One region of the Mesorhizobium sp. M0854 genome, then DNA from elsewhere that is predicted to be linked to it. Evidence: riboswitches for the same ligand, from Rfam matches in the RefSeq annotation. Region 1 holds a riboswitch; each other region holds the start of a gene.
The links. A riboswitch is a leader RNA that binds a small molecule or an ion and turns the genes downstream of it on or off. The one in region 1 is predicted to bind cobalamin.
Positions count from the first base shown of each region.

Region 2: linked by a shared signal. The riboswitch ahead of NKH99_RS29320 (CbtB domain-containing protein) and the one ahead of metE (5-methyltetrahydropteroyltriglutamate--homocysteine S-methyltransferase) in region 1 are both predicted to bind cobalamin.
Region 3: linked by a shared signal. The riboswitch ahead of NKH99_RS18275 (DUF1636 family protein) and the one ahead of metE (5-methyltetrahydropteroyltriglutamate--homocysteine S-methyltransferase) in region 1 are both predicted to bind cobalamin.

Region 1 is NZ_JAMYOL010000022.1:25,027-27,336, reverse strand. Features, by position in the region: gene NKH99_RS24930 (hypothetical protein) at 1-224, opposite strand, end outside; cobalamin riboswitch at 781-981, shown strand; gene metE (5-methyltetrahydropteroyltriglutamate--homocysteine S-methyltransferase) at 1,077-2,310, shown strand, end outside.
Region 2 is NZ_JAMYOL010000036.1:33,958-36,267, forward strand. Features, by position in the region: gene cobU (bifunctional adenosylcobinamide kinase/adenosylcobinamide-phosphate guanylyltransferase) at 1-159, opposite strand, end outside; partial or broken gene NKH99_RS29315 (CbtA family protein) at 155-934, opposite strand; gene NKH99_RS29320 (CbtB domain-containing protein) at 950-1,129, opposite strand; cobalamin riboswitch at 1,166-1,362, opposite strand; gene NKH99_RS29325 (SRPBCC family protein) at 1,640-1,876, shown strand; gene NKH99_RS29330 (heparan-alpha-glucosaminide N-acetyltransferase) at 2,095-2,310, shown strand, end outside.
Region 3 is NZ_JAMYOL010000011.1:20,191-22,500, forward strand. Features, by position in the region: gene NKH99_RS18270 (winged helix-turn-helix domain-containing protein) at 1-437, shown strand, start outside; gene NKH99_RS32750 (hypothetical protein) at 535-738, shown strand; cobalamin riboswitch at 1,118-1,321, shown strand; gene NKH99_RS18275 (DUF1636 family protein) at 1,360-1,794, shown strand; gene cobW (cobalamin biosynthesis protein CobW) at 1,791-2,310, shown strand, end outside.

The DNA.
Region 1 (2,310 bases):
CTTTTGATGAATTTGGCGAGGTCCCGCGCATAATCACTCTTGGTCTTCTCCTTGAGGCCCTCTGTCGCGAACTTGTGGTCCAGCAGGGCAAACAGGTCCAAGTCCCCTTCCGCCTGTGGCGCTGGCTTGCCCTCACCGCCCTCGGCTTCCCAATTGGGGACCGCTTCTGCGCGCTGCACCGTGGCGATTGTCCGCCCAAGACGCATCACAAGATCGAACGCCAAACCGTGCGCGTGCACGACGATTTGCCGCTCAGGCCTCATTTGGACAGGACTTGAGCTGGCCCGGTGGTTTGAGCCGGGTTACCTTGAGCCGGTGGGCTGCCAACAAGCAGTTCGAGACATTGGCCTCGATCACTTCGCAACACGCCGCTGCGCCTGGCCTCGGTGTGCTCCCCCCCGAAATCGTTGTGTCATATCACCGAGGGCATCACGGCCAACAGCTTCCACATGGGCAACAGCCTCACCATTGAGCCGAATATGGTCGCGAGCAGATCACCAACGAAGCGGTCGGAACCTCGGAGCCGAAGTTCGACGCCGAGGTGGTTCGCATGATGCGCTAAGCAGCACCACGGCGCTTACCGGTATGTTTGCTGCCGGCAGCCGACGAACTCCTATCCTCCTGGACAAGGGCGCCGTGCGTCATTGCTTTGATTTACCGGCCGCTCAAGGCTTCCACAGTTTTCGCTTTCGAGGCGACCTTTGGAACATGCCAACGGAAATTTAACATAACGACATAAACATTTCTTTATGCGGCGTTGACAAAGAAGCGAACTGCTGTAATTGTCTCCCGCGTCGTGGTTCTCCGTACGGCGCTGCCGCAGCGGAGCTAAGAGGGAAGCCGGTGCGATGCCGGCGCTGCCCCCGCAACTGTTAGCGGCGAGCCAACCCCACTCATGTCACTGAGGCGAATAGCCTTGGGAAGACGGGTAGAGGCTATGACCCCGCGAGCCAGGAGACCTGCCACGGCGAATTACGTCCACGGGCGGGGTGTCTCGGTGGCCGCTGCAGCCTGGCGTTCGTGCCGGCCTGCTAGCGCCTTCCTTGTCACCGACGCCCCAACCATCGGGGTCTGGCATGACTATCTCTCAGCAAATTCCTGTAGCAACGCTCGGCGTGCCCCGCTTCGGTCGTCGGCGAGAACTGAAATTCGCGCTTGAAAGCTACTGGTCCGGAAAATCGTCCGCTGCCGACCTTCTCACGACCGCGAAGGCGCTCCGTGCCGCTAGCTGGGAGGAGCAGCACGATCGCGGCGTGTCGAAAATCCCGTCGAACGACTTCTCGCTCTACGACCATGTGCTCGACACCGCAGCCATGGTCGGCGCCGTTCCATCCCGTTACGGCTGGAATAGCGGCGAGGTTCCACTTGACATCTACTTCGCAATGGCGCGGGGCAACCAGGGTCAGACGGAGGATTGTCGACACGCTGGTCACCAGCAGGCGGCTCATCGGTCTGATGTAACCGCGATGGAAATGACCAAGTGGTTTGACACCAACTATCACTACATTGTGCCGGAACTCAACGATGATCAGACGTTCGCCCTCTCGTCGACGAAACCGGTCGATTACTTCATCGAGGCTAAAGCTCTCGGCGTTCACACACGCCCAGTCATCCTTGGACCGATCACCTTCCTCAAGCTGGCGAAATCGCCTGCCGAAGGATTCGATCCCATCGCGCTCCTGCCGCGGCTGCTGCCCGTCTACGAGCAACTCCTGCAGAGGCTGAAGCTGTCTGGAGCCGACTGGGTGCAGATCGATGAGCCAGCGCTTGTCCTCGATCTGAACCCGAGCGAACGAGCTGCGTTCGAATTCGCCTATGGCCAGCTGTCGAAAGCCGCGCCCGAGCTGAAGATCATGCTGGCTACCTATTTCGGGCCGCTGGGAGACAATCTCGAAACCGCGGTTTCTCTGCCCCTGGCCGGGCTGCATATTGATCTCGTGCGCGCTCCCGAGCAGCTGGAAACGATGGGTCGGCTCGCACCGAAGGATGTGGTGCTCTCGCTTGGCTTGATCGATGGCCGCAACGTCTGGCGTGCGAACCTGCCCGCCATTCTCGACCGCATCAAACCGATCGTCGCCGGCTGGCCCTTGGACCGCGTCGAGATCGCGCCTTCTTGCTCGATGCTGCATGTGCCGATCGACCTCCGCATGGAGACGGAACTCGACGCGGACATCAGGTCGTGGCTCGCCTTCGCGGCCCAGAAGACCGACGAGTTGGTGTTGCTTGCCCGGGCCCTGTCCCAAGGCAGGGATGCGGTGGCAGGCGCGTTGAAAGCGTCTGCCGAGGCCGCCGCCACTCGCGTGACATCCA
Region 2 (2,310 bases), on a different contig from region 1:
CGCGATGCGCTGGCGCATCTCGTCGTCATAGGCTTGCGCCGTGGCGATATAGCTCCAAGGCGGCGGGCCGACCGTCACCAGGCTCTCGGCATGCGCGCGCTTTCCCGAGCGCGCACCCCCCATGACCACGGTGAGTGCCCCGGCAGCGCGGGCAGGCAAAGCTGTCGCGCAGGCTGGTCGCCGTGCCCGTGAAGCGTCCGCGCACCACGCCGACGACCGCGCCGAGCACCAGCCAGAACACCAGATTGGTCAGCGTCACCGCCACCACGAACTGGTGGTGCAGGCGTTCCGGGATCGCCGTCTCGAAGCTATCGGGCTGCGGCGCGCCGACAATATGCGGCGCCACGATCAACGCTACGGCAAGGATCGCCAGCGGCAACGATCTGCGGAAGGCGATAAGGCCGAGCCCGGCGGCGGTCGCCACCACTGTTGCCCACCACCAGATCTGGCGTTGGACAAGGTCGGCCGCCGGCATCGCCGGCAGTTCCGGCGGCAGGCCGAGGCCCGGCGCCAGCGTGAACACGGCAAAGCCGGCAAGCCCCCAGAACAGGCCCTGGCGCCAGTTGCCGATGCCGCCGGCGAATTCCGAAACCGCAACCAGGACCAGCGCAAAGCCGATGCCGGTGACGATATTGGCAACGACGCTGAAGCCGAAGCGCTCGAAACCGTCGGCCGGCGCCCAGCCTTCGTCTTCCGCCGGAGCCATTGCTTCAGCCGGTGCCGGCGCGGCGCTGCTCATAGCCGTCGTGCCCGCGGCGCTTTCGGCCGGTGCCGCAGGTGCCGCGGCATGGTCATGGCCGCCGCCGGCCTGTTCGTAGACTTCCGCCTTTAGGATGAGCGGCACCGTGGCATAGGCTTGCATGCAGGCGAGAGCCACGCCGGCCACAAGCCCTGCGATCGCCGCGATGAACACGACGTTGCGAAACAGTGTCATGATGTCAGCCCCTTGTCAGTGGCAGGGAAAGCCCATCGAATGGCGATAGTCGTGCGCGGCATTGTGGACCGCATCGATATGCGAAAAGCCGACAAAGCCCATGACGAAAATGCCGAGGAATGCAGCAAGCGCCAGCTGCATGAGACGCGACTGCGAGGAGGCGGAAGCGCCGAGCGAAACGGAAGCGGTATTCATGTCTTGTCCTTTCGCCCTCCACCCGAGGGCATAGAAGTCAGTTTCCTGTCGCCGGCAGGTCTCCTGGCTCGCGGATCAGCGCCCTTCCCCACCTTCCCGAAGGCGAACCTTCAGTGGCATATGGAGAGGACTACCGCACACAGTTGCGGGGGCAGCCGCGGCATTGGGCAAACAACTTGCCCTAACCACATTCCCTCTTGGTTCCAAACGGAACCGACGACATCAGCGACTATAGGCAGAATCGCCGCGCCCGGTAAACCAAATTCCGCCGGATCGTGTGGCGAATGCGCCGCCTCGCCAAGTTCGCAGACCGGCGCCGCGATTGACAATTTTCGCAGCCGGGTGTCGGCTGACGGATGGGGAGGAAGCCGGCATGCAACCCAGCCCGAACAAGCGATCCCTACAACGGCCTGACGCGGCCCGAGCCGACGCTGCCGTCAACAGCCTATTGGGACATCGCGGCCTATCAGCGCGATCTCGAGGCATCTGGTATCGCAACTGGCTGCTCGTCTGCCGCGACGCGAAGCGCTCGCCGATCCGGCCGCCGATATCGACAACATCGTCGCGTTCGGTACCCAGGTGCTGGAGGAGGATGCTGATATCTGCGAGGTCAACCAGATGGGCCTGCGCTCGATGCGCCACAAGGCCGGCGTGCTGATGCCCGAGGAATACGACTTGCACCGCTTCCACAACTGGGTGCGCGAGCGCCATGCGGCGCTCGCACATCAAAGCGATTTGGGCAGATAACGCCAGGTGACGAAGCCGCAGGCCACCGCCAGCAGCCCGAGCGTCGCGAAAACCGCGCCCAGGCCGAAGAACGCCAGCACGCCGGCCAAAGGCTTTCCGGCTGTGGCCTAAAGCAGCCCTGATGCCGACCGGCGCCAACACGACGCAAGGCCCTGCTTCTTTTGACGGTGGCAACCGTGATAGTCGTCTTGCCGGGGCTGAACCAAGACAGCGAGACCATGAGCATCGACACGCCGACCGCAGCCGTTCAGGATCAACCGAAGTCGAAGCGCATCGCCGTTATCGACATTGCACGCGGCATCGCTTTGCTTGCCATGGCGAGCTATCATTTCACCTGGGACCTCGAATTCTTCGGCTACACCGATCCCGGCCTCACCGCCTTCGGCTGGTGGAAAATCTACGCGCGCTGCATCGCCTCGAGCTTCCTGTTCCTG
Region 3 (2,310 bases), on a different contig from region 1:
CGGTGAGCGTCGACGGCTGGAACAAAACAGCCTATCTCCACAAGGACGCCCGTTTGCCGCGCAAGATCGAGGCGCGCGCCTTGCTCGCGCCGTTCGATCCTGTCGTCTTCGAACGATCGCGCACGGAGCGGTTGTTCGACTTCCACTACCGCATCGAGATCTACACGCCGGCCGAAAAGCGCCGGTATGGCTATTATGTGCTGCCATTCCTGCTCGGCGACAGCATCGTCGGGCGCGTTGACCTCAGGGCCGACCGTCCGGCCGGCGTATTGCGCGTCCATGCCGCCTATGCGGAGCCCGGCGCCCCGCCACAAACCGCTGCCGAACTCTTCAAGGAATTGAAGCAGATGCAGGGCTGGCTCGGCCTGGAACGCATCGAGGTGACCGCTGCCGGCGATTTGGGCCGGCCGCTCGCGGATGTTGCCGCCGTAGGGTAGTGGGCAGTTTGAAATTTCGGAGATTTTTCTACCTGCGCTTTGGCTAGCTCTACGCTATGATCGAGAAATCGCTACACCGGACAGGTCGCACGTAGAAATCGTTCAAAACGGAATATGGCATTTGAGCCCCGTCGAGGACGTCGCCGGAATGAACGGCGGCGTGCGATGCGCTTCATGCAAGCAGCTGGGTAAGGTGCACAGAGCATCGGTCAATGGCATGCGCGCACATTTCGAGCATCACCAAGCCAACCCGGAATGCGAACTCAGCTACCGCAGTCCTGCTAGCAAAGCAATACGATGACCAAGCACCCCAAGCGCCCACGCGATCCCAACGAACTCGCAAAGGCAAGCTTTGGGAGATCGGCGACATTGTGGCGTTGATCGAGGGGAAGGAAGCTGAAAATCCGATGGTGCGTGGCCCTTATGAAAAGCGTTATAACTATCCGCCGTCGAACTAAGTTTGTCCTCTTGGCGGTCCTCGTAGTTCTCGTATTTGCCGGCTATTCCGAGCGTTACAGGCTGGGTCAGCACCTATGCCGCAACTTCATAGATACCTGGATTGAAAGGAGCGGATACATATTGTGCTATCGCGCTACATAGCGTGGCGCGGACTCACGTCGGAATTTCAAACTGATCCATTACCCGCCATAGACGTGCGTTGACACGACTACCCCCACAAGCCTAAATCCGTTCCAGACGGTCCCCTGCCCGCAACGGCAGGGGCCAAGAGGGAATGCGGTGCGAAATCTCGATTTCAAATCCGCGGCTGTCCCCGCAACTGTAAGCGACGAGCCAAGGCCGAAAACCACTGGGATATTCCCGGGAAGGCGGCACCCAGGCGATGACCCGCGAGCCAGGAGACCTGCCGTCTAGGACCTAAGAATCCGATCGCCTGGCGGGTTTTCCGGGCAAGGAGCCTGATTTGGAACGCGACAGCAGTTTTCCGGCTGAGACAGCGGATTTATTGTCCGGCCATGGTGATTCCCCGGCCGGCGTTACCGTCATCGTCTGCTCGTCCTGCCGTGACGAGACCGGTTCGGACGCTCATCCGCGCGCCGGCGAACTGCTCGCAGAGGACACGCGCCGCGCTGCTTCCAGCGACAACATCAAAATCCGCACCGTCGAATGCCTCGGCAATTGCAAGCGCCGGCTCAGCGCGGCCATGCTGCGCGACGGCTGCTGGAGCTACGTCTTCGGTGATCTGATCACGACCAGCGGCGCCGATCTCGTCACCGGGGCAAAGCTGTTCGCCAACTCGACGGATGGGCTCATTCCATGGCGCGGCCGTCCCGATTGCCTGAAGCGCGGCCTGGTTGCCCGCATCCCTCCCCTTGACCTTTTGAAGGACCTGACATGACCGCTGCCTCCCTTTCGCGCGTTCCCTGCACCGTGGTCACCGGCTTTCTCGGCGCCGGCAAGACGACGTTGATCCGCCATTTGCTCGAAAACGCCAAAGGCAAGCGCCTGGCCATCATCGTCAACGAGTTCGGCGACATCGGCATCGACGGCGAGATCCTGAAGGGCTGCGCCATCGACACCTGCCCCGAGGAAAACATCGTCGAGCTGGCCAATGGTTGCATCTGCTGCACCGTCGCCGATGATTTCGTCCCGGCGCTGGACCAGATCCTGTCGCTGACGCCGAGGGTCGACCACATCCTGATCGAGACATCCGGCCTCGCTTTGCCCAAGCCGCTGGTCCAGGCCTTCCAGTGGCCGTCGGTGAAAAGCCGCGTGACGGTGGACGGCGTCATTGCCGTGGTCGACGGACCGGCGCTGGCTGATGGCCGCGTAGCCAACGACATGGACGCCCTGCAGGCCCAGCGCGCGCAGGACGAGACGCTCGACCATGACGATCCGGTCGAGGAAGTGTTCG